Regions from separate parts of the Actinomadura chokoriensis genome, predicted to be linked through region 1. Evidence: predicted binding sites of a transcription regulator. Region 1 holds the regulator's gene; each other region holds the start of a gene.

Region 1 (5,077 bases):
CGCCGTCCGCGGGCGGCTCCACGGCGCTCAGCGGCGCCTCCGCCTCCTCGTGCAGGACCAGTGCGAGGGACGCGGCGCCGAGCCGTGCCGCGACGTCGCCGGTGGACGCCAGGTCGGGCACCTCGGGCAGCCTGCTCCGGCGCGCCTGCTTGGCGGCCTCCCGGGCGGTCGTCCGCCAGCGTCCGAGGGCCTTGTCGCGGCGCTCCGGGCGCCAGCGGGTGACGCAGCGGTCCGCGGCCCACGGGACGATCACGTCCACGCCGACCTCGGTCATGGTCTCGACGGCGAGCTCGCCCCGGTCGCCCTTCGGCAGCGCCTGGACGACCACGAGGCGCGGCGCCGGCGGCGGCTCCCGGTGCCGGGCCCCGACCTCCAGCGTGAGGGACGCGCGGTCGGCGGCCGTGACGACGCACTCGGCCAGCAGCCCCGCGCCGTCGGTCAGGTCGACGCGCTCACCGGGCCGCAGCCGCCGCACCGCCGCCGCGTGCCGGCCCTCGGGCCCGTCCAGGACGACGACGTCGCGCTCCAGCACGTCCGCCTCGGCGAGGAACACCGGCGGGCTCATGGGCGGCCTCCAAGATCCCCATGCTCGTCGTCGCCGCGGCGGCCTTCGCGGTAGGCCGCCGCCACGGCGCTTCAGTGCTGGTTGAAGACGTCCTTGATGCGGGAGAACATGCCGTTGCGCTGCCCGGGGGCGAACTTGCCGGGCGGGCGCTCCTCGCCGCGCAGGGCCGCGAGGCGGCGCAGCAGCTCCTCCTGCTCCTCGTCCAGCCGGTGCGGCGTCTCCACGTTCACGTGGATCATCAGGTCGCCGCGGCCGCTCTCGTTGAGGTGCCGGACGCCCCGGTTGTAGAGCGTGATGACCTGCCCGGACTGCGTGCCCGGCTTGATGTCGACGCTCTCGGCCGCGTCCAGCGTCTCGATCGTGACGCTGGTGCCGAGCGCCGCCGCGGTCATCGGGATCTCGACCGTGCAGTGCAGGTCGTCGCCCTCCCGCTCGAAGATCGGGTGCGGCTTCTCCACGATCTCCAGGAACAGGTCGCCGGGCGGGCCGCCGCCCGGGCCGACCTCGCCCTCGCCGGCGAGCTGGATGTGGATGCCGTTCTCCACCCCGGCCGGGATCTTGACCTTGACGGTCCGCCGGGTGCGGACCCGGCCGTCGCCGGAGCACTCGGTGCACGGGTTGCGGATCACCGACCCGAACCCGCCGCACGCCGGGCACGCGCGCGCCGTCATGACCTGGCCGAGGAACGAGCGCTGCACCTGCTGCACCTCGCCCCGCCCGTGGCACGTCTCGCACGTCTCCGGGTGGGTGCCGGGCGCGCAGCCCGACCCCTCGCAGGCGGCGCAGGCGACCGCGGTGTCGATCGACAGCTCGCGGGTCGTGCCGAACGCGGTCTCGCCGAGGTCGAGCTCGACCCGCAGCGTCGCGTTCCGGCCGCGCCGCGCCCGCGACCGCGGGCCGCGCGAGGTCGCCGTCCCGAAGAAGGCGTCCATGATGTCGCTGAACGGGAACCCGGCGCCGCCGAACCCGCCGGCGCCCGCGCCGCCCCCGGACGCGAACGGGTCCGCGCCGAGGTCGTACATCTCCCGCTTCTTGGGGTCGGAGAGCACCTCGTACGCCTGGGTGATCTCCTTGAACTTCTCCTGGGTCTCCGGATCCGGGTTGACGTCCGGGTGGAGCTCGCGCGCGAGCCGGCGGTAGGCCTTCTTCACCTCGTCGGCGCTGGCGTCGCGCCGGACGCCCAGGGTCGCGTAGTAGTCGTTCGCCACTTTCACGACCCCGCCAGGATCTGTCCCACGTAGCGTGCCACTGCCCGTACCGCTCCCATCGTGCTGGGGTAATCCATGCGTGTAGGCCCGAGCACTCCAAGCCGGGCCAAGGTGAGGTCGCCCACCCCGTAGTCCGCGGCGACGACCGAGGTCGACCTGAGGCCCAGGTCGGGGTTCTCGGTGCCGATCCGCACCGTAACTGTAGAGGAGTCCCCGGTCTCGCCGAGCAGCCGCATGAGGACGACCTGTTCCTCAAGGGCCACCAGCACCTCCCGCAGGCTCTGCGAGAAGTCGACCGCGGCCAGGTTGGCCGCGCCGGCGAAGACGATCTTCTCCTCGTGGTTCTCGACGAGCGTCTCCAGCAGGACCGACAGCACCGACGCCGCGACCGGCCGGTCGTCCGGCCCCACCTTGTCCGGCAGGTCCGCGACGGCGGTCGGGACCTCGCCGAGGCCGAGCCCGTCCAAGCACGTGTTGAGCAACGCCCGCAGGTGCCCGATCGATTCCTCGGAGATGGCGCCGGGCGTCTCGATGACCCGCTGCTCCACCCGGCCCGTGTTGGTGATCAGCACGAGCAGCAGCCGCCCCTCGGCGACCGGGACGAGTTCGACGTGCCGCACCGACGAGCGCGTCAGCGACGGGTACTGCACGACCGCGACCTGCCGGGTGAGCTGCGCGAGCAGCCGCACCGTGCGGCCGACGACGTCGTCGAGGTCGTAGGCGCCGGACAGGAACGTCTCGATCGCGCGCCGCTCGGCGACCGACAGCGGCTTGATCGTCGACAGCCGGTCGACGAACAGCCGGTAGCCCTTGTCGGTCGGGACGCGCCCGGCGCTGGTGTGCGGCTGGGCGATGTAGCCCTGCTCCTCCAGCACCGCCATGTCGTTGCGGATGGTCGCCGGCGACACCCCGAGGTTGTGCCGGTCCGCCAGGGCCTTCGACCCCACCGGCTCGTTGGTGGAGACGAAGTCCTCGACGATGGCGCGCAGGACCGCGAGTTTCCGGTCGTCCAGCACGGCGTCACCTCCCTCGTCCGGCCGGCCTCCCGCCGCTGGCACTCCTTACTCCTGAGTGCCAAGTGTACGGCCCCGGGAGGCTGATCGGCGTGTCCGCGCACTCCCCGTACGGCTGCGTGATCCTATCCATATCCGGCGCGGGCGCCACGCCGGGGGACGAGGGGCGACGCCGTCCGGCCGCCCCGCCGGGTTAATGTGCGGACCCGTGCGCAGTAAGAACTACGGAAACGACGTGCTCGCCGGCGACTGGCGCAGGCCCCGCAAGGGCCAGATCCCCGAGGTCCCGGCCGAACCCGGGCTGGTCGCGGAGGACCCCGACAGCGGCTTCTGCGGCGCCGTGGTCGGCTGCGACAAGTTCGGCGTCACCCTGGAGGACCGGTTCGGCAAGCGCCGCGTCTTCCCGCTCACCAAGGCCGGCTTCCTGATCGACGGCAAGCCGGTCACGCTGGTCAGGCCGGCCGCCGAGCCGGCGGGGCCGGCGCGGTCGGCGTCTGGCTCCATCGCCGTCCGGGGCCTGCGCGCCCAGGTGGCCAAGGAGAGCCGCATCTACGTGGAGGGCCTCCACGACGCCGAGCTGGTCGAGAAGATCTGGGGCCACGACCTGCGCGTGGAGGGCGTCGTCGTGGAGTACCTCGAAGGCGTCGACGACCTGCCCGCCATCGTCGAGGAGTTCGGTCCGGACCCGGACCGCCGCCTCGGCGTCCTCGTCGACCACCTGGTGGAGGGCTCCAAGGAGTCCCGGATCGCCGCCCAGGTGTCGTCGCCGCACGTCCTGGTCACCGGGCACCCGTTCATCGACATCTGGGAGGCGGTCAAACCCGCCGCCGTCGGCATCCGCGCCTGGCCCCGCATCCCGCGCGGCGTCCCCTGGAAGGAGGGCGTCATCGCCGAACTCGGCTGGGGCGACAACACCGGCGCCGCCTGGAAACGGATCCTGAACTCGGTGAACACCTACACCGACCTGGAACCCGCCCTCCTGGGCCGCGTGGAGGAGCTCATCGACTTCGTCACGGCCTAGGTCAGGTCTCGGATCAAGGCGTCGGCCAGGAGACGGCCCTTGAGGGTCAGGACGGCTCGGCCCTCGTCGTAGGGGGCCGGCTCTAGCAGGCCCTCGTCTATGGCTCTGCGGACGGGCTTGTCGTCCAGGAGATCTGTGGGGCAGCCCTGGGAGAGGCGCAGTTCGAGCATGATGCGCTCGATGTGGCGATCTTCGTCGGTCAGGATCTCCCTGGCGTGGGCGGGCGTGGTGCCCTCGGCCAGGCGGGAGGCGTAGGCGGCGGGGTGCTTGACGTTCCACCAGCGGGTCCCGCCGACGTGGCTGTGCGCCCCGGGGCCGACGCCCCACCAGTCGGCGCCCGTCCAGTAGAGCATGTTGTGGCGGCAGGCGGCGGACGGGTCGGCGGCCCAGTTGGAGATCTCGTACCAGCGCAGGCCGCGGGCGCCGAGCATCTCGTCGGCGATGAGGTAGCGGTCGGCCATGGCGTCGTCGTCGGGGGCCGTGAGTTCGCCGCGCCGCACCTGCGCGGCCAGGCGGGTGCCCTCCTCGACGATGAGCGCGTAGGCCGAGACGTGGTCGGGCTCGCAGGCCAGGGCGGCCTCCAGGGAGGCCCTCCAGTCGTCGTCGGATTCGCCTGGCGTGCCGTAGATCAGGTCGAGGTTGATGTGCTCGAAGCCCGCCTTGCGCGTCCAGTCGACGACTTGCGGGACGCGTCCGGGAGTGTGCGTGCGCTCCAGGACGGCCAGGACGTGCTCGCGTGCGCTCTGCATGCCGTACGAGATCCGGGTGAATCCGGCTTCGCGGAGCCTGGCCACGTAGGACTCGTCCACCGACTCGGGGTTCGCCTCAGTAGTGACCTCCGCGCCCTTGGCGAGCCCGAACTCGGTGTCGATGGCGGCCAGGACGCGGCCCAGATCGTCCGGCGGGAGGAGGGTCGGGGTGCCGCCGCCCACGAAGACCGTGTCCACCGCGAGGTCGATGTCCCCCAGGACGCGCCGCGCCATGCGGACCTCGCTGATCGCGGTGTCGGCGTAGGTGTCGCGGCTCGCGCCGGGGCCCAGTTCCGTCGCCGTGTAGGTGTTGAAGTCGCAGTAGCCGCACCGCGTCACGCAGAAGGGCACGTGGACGTAGAAGGCGAAGGGGCGGTCTCCCAGACCGGTCAGCGCGCTGCCGGGGAGCGCGCCGTCGGCCGGTACGGGGTCTCCGTCGGGAAGAGTCGAGGGCACCGTTCCAGTCTGCCCCGCCCGGCCCCCTGCTCGGGACCGCCGCGGCCTCCCGCCGGCGGTTCAGG
Region 2 (5,077 bases), on a different contig from region 1:
CTCCCGAGGGTTCGGCAGCGCGCGCGGTCATGGTCCCGGCGAAGCATCCCTCGGTCACGCCTTGCATGATGCCCAGCACCGCCGGGCGTGTCTGCCCCGTCGAAGACAACGGAATGGTCACAGTGCTGGAACGAACCTGGGAATACTACACCGCGCGTTCATTTCGCTGCCCGGCGTCACGAAATCTTAAATGGCTCATCTTGCTACAAACAGCCCATTAACCGATAAAAGACGAGACCCCCGTCCGGAACGGACGGGGGTCTGCCGATGCGGCGAGCGGACGGCTCAGTGGCCGTGCCCGTGGCCGTGCCCGTGACCGCCGGCGGCCGGCTCCTCTTCCTCCGGCTTGTCGACGACGAGCGCCTCGGTGGTGAGCAGCATGCCCGCGATCGAGGCGGCGTTGGTGACCGCCGAGCGGGTGACCTTCACCGGGTCGATGACGCCCTGGGCGATCAGGTCGCCGTACTCGCCGGTCGCGGCGTTGTAGCCGTGCCCGGCCTGCAGCGCCTGCACCTTGGAGACGACGACGTAGCCCTCCTGGCCGGCGTTCTCGGAGATCCAGCGCAGCGGCTCGGCCAGCGCGCGGCGGACGGCCTCGGCACCGGTGGCCTCGTCGCCGGACAGCCCGAGCGTGTCGAAGCCCTCCTTGGCGACGTGCACCAGCGCGCTGCCGCCGCCGGAGACGATGCCCTCCTCGATCGCCGCGCGGGTCGCCGAGATGGCGTCCTCCAGGCGGTGCTTCTTCTCCTTCAGCTCCACCTCGGTGGCGGCGCCGACGCGCAGCACGCAGACCCCGCCGGCCAGCTTGGCCAGGCGCTCCTGCAGCTTCTCGCGGTCCCAGTCGGAGTCGGAGTTCTCGATCTCGACCTTGATCTGGTTGACCCGCGCGTTGATCTCGTCCGCGGAGCCCTCACCGTCGACGATGGTGGTGGCGTCCTTGGTGACGGTGATGCGGCGGGCGCGGCCGAGGTCCTCCAGCCCGATGGAGTCGAGCTTCAGGCCGATGGCCTCGCTGACGACCTGGCCGCCGGTGAGGGTGGCCATGTCGCCGAGCATCGCCTTGCGGCGGTCGCCGAAGCCCGGCGCCTTCACCGCGACGGACGTGAACGTCCCGCGGATCTTGTTGGCGACGAGCAGCGCCAGGGCCTCGCCCTCGACGTCCTCGGCCACGACGAGCAGCGGCTTCTTGGTCTGCGCGACCTTCTCGGCCAGCGGCAGGAACTCCTGCACGTTGGAGATCTTGCCGTCCACGATGAGCACGTAGGCGTCGTCCAGGACGGCCTCCATGCGCTCGTGGTCGGTCACCATGTGCGGCGACAGGTAGCCCTTGTCGAACTGGAGGCCCTCGGTGAACTCCAGCTCCAGGCCCATGGTGTGGGCCTCCTCGACGGTGATGACACCGTCCTTGCCGACCTTCTCGAACGCCTCGGCGATCAGCTCGCCGATCTGCGCGTCCTGCGCGGAGATGGTCGCGACGTGCGCGATCTCGCCCTTCTCCACGATCTCGCGGGCCGACTTCAGCAGCTGGTCGGACACGTACTGGGCGGCCGCGTCGATGCCGCGCTTCAGCGCGAGCGGGGACGCGCCGGCCGCCACGTTGCGGGTGCCCTCCCGGACCAGCGCCTGCGCGAGGACGGTCGCCGTGGTGGTGCCGTCGCCCGCGATGTCGTTGGTCTTGGTCGCCACTTCCTTGGCGAGCTGGGCCCCGAGGTTCTCGTACGGGTCCTCCAGCTCCACCTCGCGGGCGATGGTGACGCCGTCGTTGGTGATGGTCGGCGCACCGAACTTCTTGTCGATGACGACGTTGCGGCCGCGCGGGCCGATCGTCACCTTGACGGCGTCCGCGAGAGCGTTGACGCCGCGCTCAAGAGCCCGGCGAGCGTCCTCCTCGAACTCCAGGATCTTCGCCATGCGGATACTCCTCTATTACGCGATCCGCCCCGGCCGCCCCGCCGAAGGCGGCGCCGACCGGGGCGGGTGCATCACGTCTCGGTGATTACTTCTCGATGACCGCGAGCACGTCGCGGGCCGAGAGGACGAGGTACTCCTCGTTGTTGTACTTGACCTCGGTGCCGCCGTACTTGCTGTAGAGCACGACCTCGCCGACCTTGACGTCGACCGGGACGCGCTCGCCCTTGTCGTCGACGCGGCCCGGGCCCACCGCGATGACGGTGCCCTCCTGGGGCTTCTCCTTCGCGGTGTCCGGGATCACCAGGCCCGACGCGGTGGTGGTCTCGGCCTCAAGCGGCTGGACGACGATGCGGTCCTCAAGCGGCTTGAGAACAACCTTGGTGGCGGTCGTCACGATCTGACCTCCCCTTCGATTGGTCCTCGGCCGGCCACGGATGACCGGCCAGCACATGTGACAGAAGAGGCGACCCTGGACCGGCCTGCCGTCGCGGGTGCCAGACCGACCTTCGTCGCTGTGTTGGCACTCTCGCTACGAGAGTGCCAGTCATGGAGACTATTCCGTGCCCGGGAGCCCGTCAACACGGACACGGACGCACCGGGCGGTGTTCACCGACCGCTAACTTCGCTCCATGGACATCGCGTCGTTCCGCGCCCTGCGCACCGCGTCGGGACAGGCACTCCTGGACGAGGTGGCCGCCGCGGACGTGCGCGAGGACGCCCTGCTCGCGACGGCGACCCGGCTGCGCGAACGGCACGATCCCGCGCTCGTCGCGGCGGCGCTCACGGAGGTGCGGCTCCGCGAGCGCGCGCGGCCCAAGTTCGGTCCGGACGCCGCCCGCATGTACTTCACGCAGGCCGGCCTTGAGCAGTCGACCCGGGCGAGTGTGGCGGCGCATCGTGCGCGACGGTTCGCGACCCGGTTGGACGGCGCGCGTGTGCTGGAACTGGGGTGCGGGATAGGAGCCGACCTCATAGCGCGGGGGCGCGCGGGGCTCCCTGGGGAGGGCGTGGAGCTCGACCCGTTGACGGCGGAGGTCGCGCAGGCGAACGCGACCGTTTTCGGGCTGGACGCTCCCATACGCGTTGGGGACGCCACCAAAGCCACCGTGGACGGGTTCGGTGCCGTGTTCGCCGACCCTGGACGTCGTACGGCCCGGGGCAGGGTCTTCGATCCCCGCGCTTATGAACCTCCGCTTGACGTCGTCCTGGATATGGCGCGGAAGGTACCCGCCGCTTGCGTCAAGGTGGCGCCCGGCATACCGCATGAGGCCGTCCCGGACGGCGCGGAGGCCGAGTGGGTGTCGGTGCACGGTGACGTCAAAGAGGCCGCCCTCTGGCTGGGGTCGCTCGCAGGGGACGCGGGACGCCGGGCCACGCTGCTCTCGTCCGACACCGACCCGGAGGTCTGGACGCTGACCCCGCATGGGGCGGACGTCCCCGAAGTACGCGCGTGGGGTCGCTACCTGTACGAGCCTGACGGAGCGGTGATCCGCGCCCATCTGGTGGGCGAGGTGGCGGAACTGGTCGGCGGCGGGCTCGCGGACGAGCACATTGCCTATGTCACGTCCGACCGGCTGTGCCCGACGCCGTTCGCGTCCGCGTACGAGATAGAGGACGTGCTGCCGTTCTCCGTGAAGCGCCTGCGGGCGGAGTTGAAGCGCCGCGAGGTCGGCGTGCTGACCGTCAAGAAGCGCGGTTCGGCCGTCGACGTCGACCGGCTGCGGCGCGACCTCGGCTTCGGCGGGCGGCGGCCGGGCCGGAGCGGTGCGGAGCTGACGCTGGTGGTGACGCGCGTGGGCCGCGACCCGGTCGCCCTCCTCACCCGTCCCGTCCGCACCGCCTGATCCGCCGGGGAACCGCCCGGAACCCGCCCGGAACCCGCCCGGAGCGGGCACCCGCCGGCAACCCTGCCCAAAGATCTTCCGGCCGACCGGCAACACCAAGCCGGGCCGGGCGACGCGCCACGGCGGTGCAAATCATCGGCGTTTTGCGGCATCGCGTTCACCAGGGATTGCGGGCGCCCGGCAAGGGCACGGCGCCGCCCGCAAATCGGCGCGCCGAGATCAACGCACCCGAAAACGCCAAGGCAGGTTCAGCGACCGTGACTTCGGCGCCATGAAATACCCTCCGAAATGGGGCCCGCACCTGGCGTCCGGGGCCGTGTCCCCGCGGCCGCGCACCGGCGGCCGGCGTCCACCGGCGGTTCGGGAACTGCGGATGTTGGACGAGATGTACGGACAGAGCACCACCCCGCCCGCGCCACGCAACACCGTCCATATCCCCATGATCATCACGCTTGTCGCGAAGCGGAGAACTACCCCGCCCCCGGCCATTCACCGCTATTCACCCCAGTCGGATAACAGGCGCATTCCGCAGAACTCGCAATCTTCTCTGCTACCCGTTTTAGCGGCCCCTCACACGCACTACAGTGGCCACCTCAGAGATTCATTTGCCGTGCGTCATTTCGTCGCGCCGGCACACGAAGGAGCATCGGGTGGAAACGAATCACAACTTCCTGCAGACGGGGGGTCAACCGGTCTCGGATCGGATGCGGGAGTTGCTCGCCCGTGCGGCGCAGGACCACGTCTACGAACAGCGCTCACAGGGTCAGGTCCTGGACGAGATTCGGCAGCGGCTGGAAGGCATGGAGTGGCTGCTCCGCGAGGTCCGCGAGCGGGAGCTCAGCGGGCTGACCGGGCAGATCGAGAGCGTCCGCGGGCAGGTCGACGAACTGTCCGGCAAGCCCCCGGAATGGGCCGAAGGCCTGGCCGAGCACATCGAGTCGTTCGGCGAGCGGGTCAAGCCCGTCGCCGAGCTGCCGGCGCTGTGGGCCGACGTCGGCGTCGTCGCGGAGAACGTCGACGAGGGCCTGACCCGCATCCAGGCCGTCCTCGACTCGGCGCAGCAGATCACGGACGCCACCCGCCAGGCGTCCCAGCGCATGGACGAGATGACCAAGCGGCTGGACAAGCTCCAGGGCAGCATGGAGGCCGCGTCCGTCCGCTTCAACCGGCTGGACAAGTCGCTCGCGGAGCTGGGCCACCGGTCCGAGCGGCTCGAGCATTCGATCAACGGGGTCACGGCACGGGTCGACCAGGCGCTCGGCGAGATGGCCGAGCGGATGGAGCAGGGCCTGGAGGCGGTCAACGGCCGGGTCGAGGGCGTC
Region 3 (5,077 bases), on a different contig from region 1:
GAAGGCCGACTTCAGCTGGTTCTTCAGGCCCTCGGACGCGTTGACGGTGTTGCCGTACATGTCCGAGCCGCCGCCGAAGTCGAACGGCATGATGGTGAAGACGTCCACGTTCGCCTGGAGCGCCGCGGCCTGGGTGATGAGCCGCTGGCCCCAGTAGTTCGGACCGGTGGTGGTGGTGCCGAACGTCAGGATCGTCTGGATGCCGGGGTTCCGCTGCTTGACGATCTTGAGGGCGCCGAGGATGCGGTCCTGGACCGCGGCGTTCTCGAACTCGTCGCTGTTCTCGATGTCGACGTCGATCGCCTTGAGGCCGAACGCGTCGATGACCTGCTGGTAGGCGCCGGCGAGGGCGTCGGCGGAGGAGCAGTTCGGGCCGAGCTTGTTGCCCGACCAGCCGCCGATGGACGGCAGCACGTCACCGCCGGCCGCGCGGATCTGGCTGATCGCCTGCTCGTCCGCGCCGCCCTTGAGCGGACGGTTCCCGTCCCACGCCGGGCTGCACCCGCCGCCGGACAGGATGAACGCCATCGTGAACCACTTGATCCCGGACGCGCTCATGACCGTGGCCGGGTTCGGCGGCTCGCCCCAGCCCATGTAGAGGTAGGGCGCGGCCCGGCGGGTGCCGGTCGGCGGCGTCGTGCAGCCGGTGGTCGTGGCCGACACCGAACCGCTCGCCGCGGACTCGCCGGAGGCGTTGTACGCCTTCACCGTGTAGGTGTGGTTCGAGCACTTGGTCAGGCCGCTGATCGTGGTGCTCGTCCCGGTCACGGTCGCGCGGACGGCCGAGCCCTCGTAGACGCGGTAGCCGGTGGGCCCGCCGGACGAGGCCGACCACGAGAGGGTGAGCGACGTGTCGGTCTTGCCGGTCACGGTCGGGGTGCCGGGCGCCGAGGGTGTGCCGGGTTCGGTGGGGCCGCCCCCGCCGTCGCAGGACGCGCCGTTGAGCAGGCAGCCCTGGGGCGTCCCGGATCCGCCGACGATGAAGCCGAACGAGACGGACGAGCCGGCGGCGACGGTCCCGTTGTAGTTGCGGTTGGTGAACGTGGCGTGCTGCCCGGACGTGGTGAGCAGCGCGTCCCAGTAGGTCCCGACGGAGGAGCCGGACGGGAGGTCGAACTCGACCTTCCACGACGAGATCGCCGAGCCGGTCTCGTTCTTGATCGTGTACTTGCCCTCGTAGCCCGAACCCCAGTCGGACGACTTGGTGAACGTCGCCGTCACGGAGGCCGCGTTGGCCGCGGTGGGGACGAGCAGGGCGAGGACGAGAGAGCAGAGGGCGGTGAAGAGGAAGCCGGGAAGAAGTGTTCTTCGCAAGGTCACTCCCGGGTAGGAGACGTGGATTGAGCGGGAATCCCCCGAACCCCGAGCGGGTCGTGCTGTGCGGTTCCTCAGCGGTGTGGCGGCGGGCGCGGCATGCGATCGGCCTTCTAATAGGAAACTTTCCTATAAATCGACTGAACGGTAACCGGCCTGGAGCGCTCCCGCAACCCCCTGGCGGGTGCCTTCGGGCGGCCGTCTCCCCGGGCCGCTCGACCACCCCAGTTGGCGGCCCGAACCGGTCCCGGGCACCCGCGAAAAAAGAACGCCCCTCTAGGACGTGACGGCGCACTGCCCGCGGTCCGCCCGCTGCGGGCCGCCGGCCGCGGGCCGGACGTCGAAGTCGAAGATCGCGGTCGGCACGTAGAGCGAGCAGCAGGCGTTGGGGACGTCCACGATGCCGCTGACCCGTCCCTCGATCGGCGCCGCGCACAGGATGAGGTACGCCTGCTCGCCCGTGTAACCGAACTTCTGCAGGTACTCGATGGCGTTCAGGCACGCGTTCCGGTAGGCGAGGGTGGCGTCGATGTAATGGTTGGTGTCATTGGCATGGTCGACGGAGATGCCGATGAAGGAGATGTACTCGTCGTAACGCGGTTCGACGTTCCCGGGGATGAAGACGGGGTTCGTCGTGACCCCGTACTTCTCCATTCCGCCCTTGATCAGGTCGAGGTGCAGGTCGATGAAGCCGCCCATCTCGATGGCGCCGCAGAAGGTGATCTCGCCGTCCCCCTGGCTGAAGTGCAGGTCGCCCGTGGACAGCAGCGCGCCCGGGACGAACACCGGCATGAACACCCGTGACCCGCGGCTGAAGTTCTTGATGTCCTGGTTCCCGCCGTTCTCGCGTGGCGGGACGGTGCGGGCGCCCTCGCGTCCGATGCGCTCCAGGTCGGCGCCGGTGAGCGGCCCCGCGAGGACGTCCTGCGGCTCCGGCGGCAGCGCGAGCGGCGGCACCCGGCCGGGATCGGTGTCGATGAGCGCCTGCTCGCGGGCGTTCCAGCGGCCCAGCATGTCAGCGGACGGCGCGGTGCCGAACAGCCCGGGGTGCGTGATGCCGGTGAACCGGACACCGGGAATGTGCCGGGACGTGGCCATCTGGCCGTGGAAGTCCCAGATGGCCTTGCAGGCGTTGGGGAACCGGTCGGTGAGGAACCCGCCGCCGTTGTTCCGGTCGAAGATGCCGGTGTAGCCCCAGCCCTGACCGGCGATGTCCCCGGTCTGCTGGGGGACGGGCCCGATGTCGAGGACGTCCACGATGAGCAGGTCGCCGGGCTCGGCGCCCTCCACCGCGATCGGCCCGCTCAGCATGTGGTTGACGTTGAGGTTGAGGTCCCGGATGTCGTTGGCGGAGTCGTTGTTGCCGACCTGCCCGTCCATCCACTCCCGCGACTCGACGCGGATCTCCGCCCCCGGACGCACGGTCACCGCCGGCGGAATGTCGGGATGCCACCGGTTGTGGCCGGGCACCTGCTGGTCGCGCATGGACTTCGACTGGTCGACGCTGAACACGACATCGGGCATGTCTTCCTCCGGTCTCTGCTGTGTCCGCCCCGGTCAGGGACGGGGAAGCCGCGCGTGCCGAGGGTCGGCGGGCGGTGCGGGCCGGCGCGGGGCGCCGGGAACACGGCCGACCACGCGGGGCTCGTGGGCGCTCGCCTCCTGGGCGCCGAGCGCCCGGGCGAGCGGCCGCGACGTGCGCGCGACGAGCGGCGGGGTGAAGACGCGGGACGCCTCCCCGCCGCAGGACCCGCAGGGCTCCGCGTCCCCGGCCGTGCCGATCGGCCGGACGACGTCGAACGGTCCGCACTCCGCGCAGCGGTACCGGTAGGTGGCCACGGGCATCCTCCTTTTGCTTCCGCTGCGGACCATTCCGCGGAGAGCCGCCGATAAACGAGCGGGGCGGGACGGCGGAATCGGTAAATCGCTGGAAATCTCCGCACACCAGTGGCATGATCGTCTCGGTCTAGAAAAGGACGATATGTCGATCTATTACAGATTTGTCTCCGGCGCCGCGGCGCTGGCGGTCGCCGGCGGCCTGCTCGTCGCGGGCGCCGTTTCCGCGGACGCCGCCGCGCTGCAGTTCCGCATCGAGGTGCCGAAGCGCCTCACCGTGGGCAAGGGCGAATACACCAAGGCCTGCGCCATGGACGTGTGGGTGTGGGGCACCGAAGGGCCCGGGGTCGCCTACTCCAGGGCGTCCGTGACCGGTGCCGACGGTGTGACCTGGCCCGTCTACAAGCGCGTCCTGCCGGGCCAGCAGGTCGGCTGGGGCGTGGGCTGCCCGTCCACCGTGTCCGACCTCGGGAAGTGGCGCGTCCGCGTCGTCGCCTACGACCGGAAGGGCAAGGCGCTCGGCAGCCGCGAAGAGTCCTGGTACGAGAAGTTCGACACGGTCATCAAGAGCTACAACGCCGCGCCGGAGCCGATCCGCAAGGGGCGCACGCTCTCCGTTTCCGGTCGCCTCCTCCGGGTGAACAACCTGGGTACCGGATACACCTCGTACTCGGGCAAGAGGATCGAGGTGTTCTTCCTCGCCAAGGGCGCCAAGTCCTGGACGTACATGGGAGCCACCAAGACGGCGAGGGACGGCCGCTTCCGGAAGGCGTTCACGGCCAAGCGGGACGGCGTCTGGCGCGCCTATTTCCCCGGCACGAGCAACTTCGACAGGCAGAAGTCCTGGGACGACTTCATCGACGTCCGCTGACGGCCCTGCGGCGGCGCCCGGCCGCCGCCGCACGGTCGCGGGCCGGAGTTGCTAACCTTAGCAATTGCTAATGTTGCTACTCCGGCGAGGGAGTACCGGGACGATGCTGCCACGGACGGCGGGCGGGCGGGTGCGGTGAGCACGCCGCTCTACAAGCTGAAGGCGGAGTTCTTCAAGACGCTGGGCCATCCCGCGCGGATCCGCGTGCTGGAGCTGCTGAGCGAGCGCGACCACGCGGTGGCGGAGATGCTGCCGGAGGTGGGCATCGAGCCGGCGCACCTGTCGCAGCAGCTCGCCGTGCTGCGCCGGGCGGGCCTCGTCGTGTCGCGCAAGGAGGGGGCGTCGGTCATCTACTCGCTGACCAGCCCCCGCGTCGCGGAGCTGCTCGCGGTGGCGCGGGAGATCCTGACCGGGGTGCTGTCCGGGCAGGCCGAGCTCCTGGACGAGATGCGGGCGTCCGGGCCGGCGTCCGGGCCGGAGCGCGGGCGCGGCTGACCGCCCCCTCGCCGCACGGGTGGCTTTTCTGCGCTTATAAGTTGCTAAAGTTGGCAATTGCGCATGTCAGTAGCCGACCCCGAGGACCCGCGTGAGAGACCTGTTCCGCAAGATCCGCACGACCGGGCGCGCCGCCGAGGACGCGCCGGAGCCCCCCGAGCGGGCCCTTCCCGAGCGCGCCCGCGACCTCGCCGGATCGGTCCAGGTCCGGCACGTCGACGCGGGCTCCTGCAACGGCTGCGAGGTCGAGATCGCCTCGGCGTTCGGGCCGGTGTACGACGTGGAGCGGTACGGCGTGCGGCTCGTCGCCTCGCCCCGGCACGCGGACGCGCTCCTCGTGACGGGGCCGGTCACGCGCAACATGGAGGTGGCGCTCCGGCGCACCCATGAGGCCGTCCCCGCGCCGAAGGTCGTCGTCGCGCTGGGCGACTGCGCGCGCAACTGCGGCGTCTTCGCCGAGGCGTACGGGGTCGCGGGCGCGGTCGGGGACGTCGTGCCGGTGGACGTCGAGATCCCCGGATGCCCGCCCGCACCCGAGGCGATCGTCGCCGCCCTGCGCGG

The links. The regulator HrcA, encoded in region 1, represses chaperone genes, less so after heat shock. The targets are predictions, from matches to a motif close to TTGGCACTCTCNNNNNGAGAGTGCCAA.
Positions count from the first base shown of each region.
Region 2: a site for HrcA is predicted at 2,429-2,455, ahead of groES (co-chaperone GroES). Genes of this name have one in related genera too.
Region 3: a site for HrcA is predicted at 3,242-3,268, ahead of ABFX46_RS24100 (FmdB family zinc ribbon protein). Genes of this name have one in related genera too.

Region 1 covers NZ_BAAAMW010000013.1:106,865-111,941, forward strand. The annotation lists gene ABFX46_RS26195 (16S rRNA (uracil(1498)-N(3))-methyltransferase) at 1-565, opposite strand, end outside; gene dnaJ (molecular chaperone DnaJ) at 637-1,773, opposite strand; gene hrcA (heat-inducible transcriptional repressor HrcA) at 1,776-2,789, opposite strand; gene ABFX46_RS26210 (DUF3097 domain-containing protein) at 2,995-3,807, shown strand; gene hemW (radical SAM family heme chaperone HemW) at 3,804-5,012, opposite strand; gene ABFX46_RS26220 (antitoxin YezG family protein) at 5,073-5,077, opposite strand, start outside.
Region 2 covers NZ_BAAAMW010000012.1:198,681-203,757, forward strand. The annotation lists gene ABFX46_RS25345 (sigma-70 family RNA polymerase sigma factor) at 1-67, opposite strand, end outside; gene groL (chaperonin GroEL) at 286-1,911, opposite strand; gene groES (co-chaperone GroES) at 1,997-2,305, opposite strand; gene ABFX46_RS25360 (THUMP-like domain-containing protein) at 2,541-3,755, shown strand; gene ABFX46_RS25365 (apolipoprotein A-IV repeat region-like domain-containing protein) at 4,406-5,077, shown strand, end outside.
Region 3 covers NZ_BAAAMW010000011.1:208,225-213,301, reverse strand. The annotation lists gene ABFX46_RS24110 (cellulose binding domain-containing protein) at 1-1,314, opposite strand, end outside; gene fmdA (formamidase) at 1,591-2,838, opposite strand; gene ABFX46_RS24100 (FmdB family zinc ribbon protein) at 2,872-3,153, opposite strand; gene ABFX46_RS24095 (hypothetical protein) at 3,296-4,021, shown strand; gene ABFX46_RS24090 (ArsR/SmtB family transcription factor) at 4,157-4,516, shown strand; gene ABFX46_RS24085 (NADH-quinone oxidoreductase subunit B family protein) at 4,608-5,077, shown strand, end outside.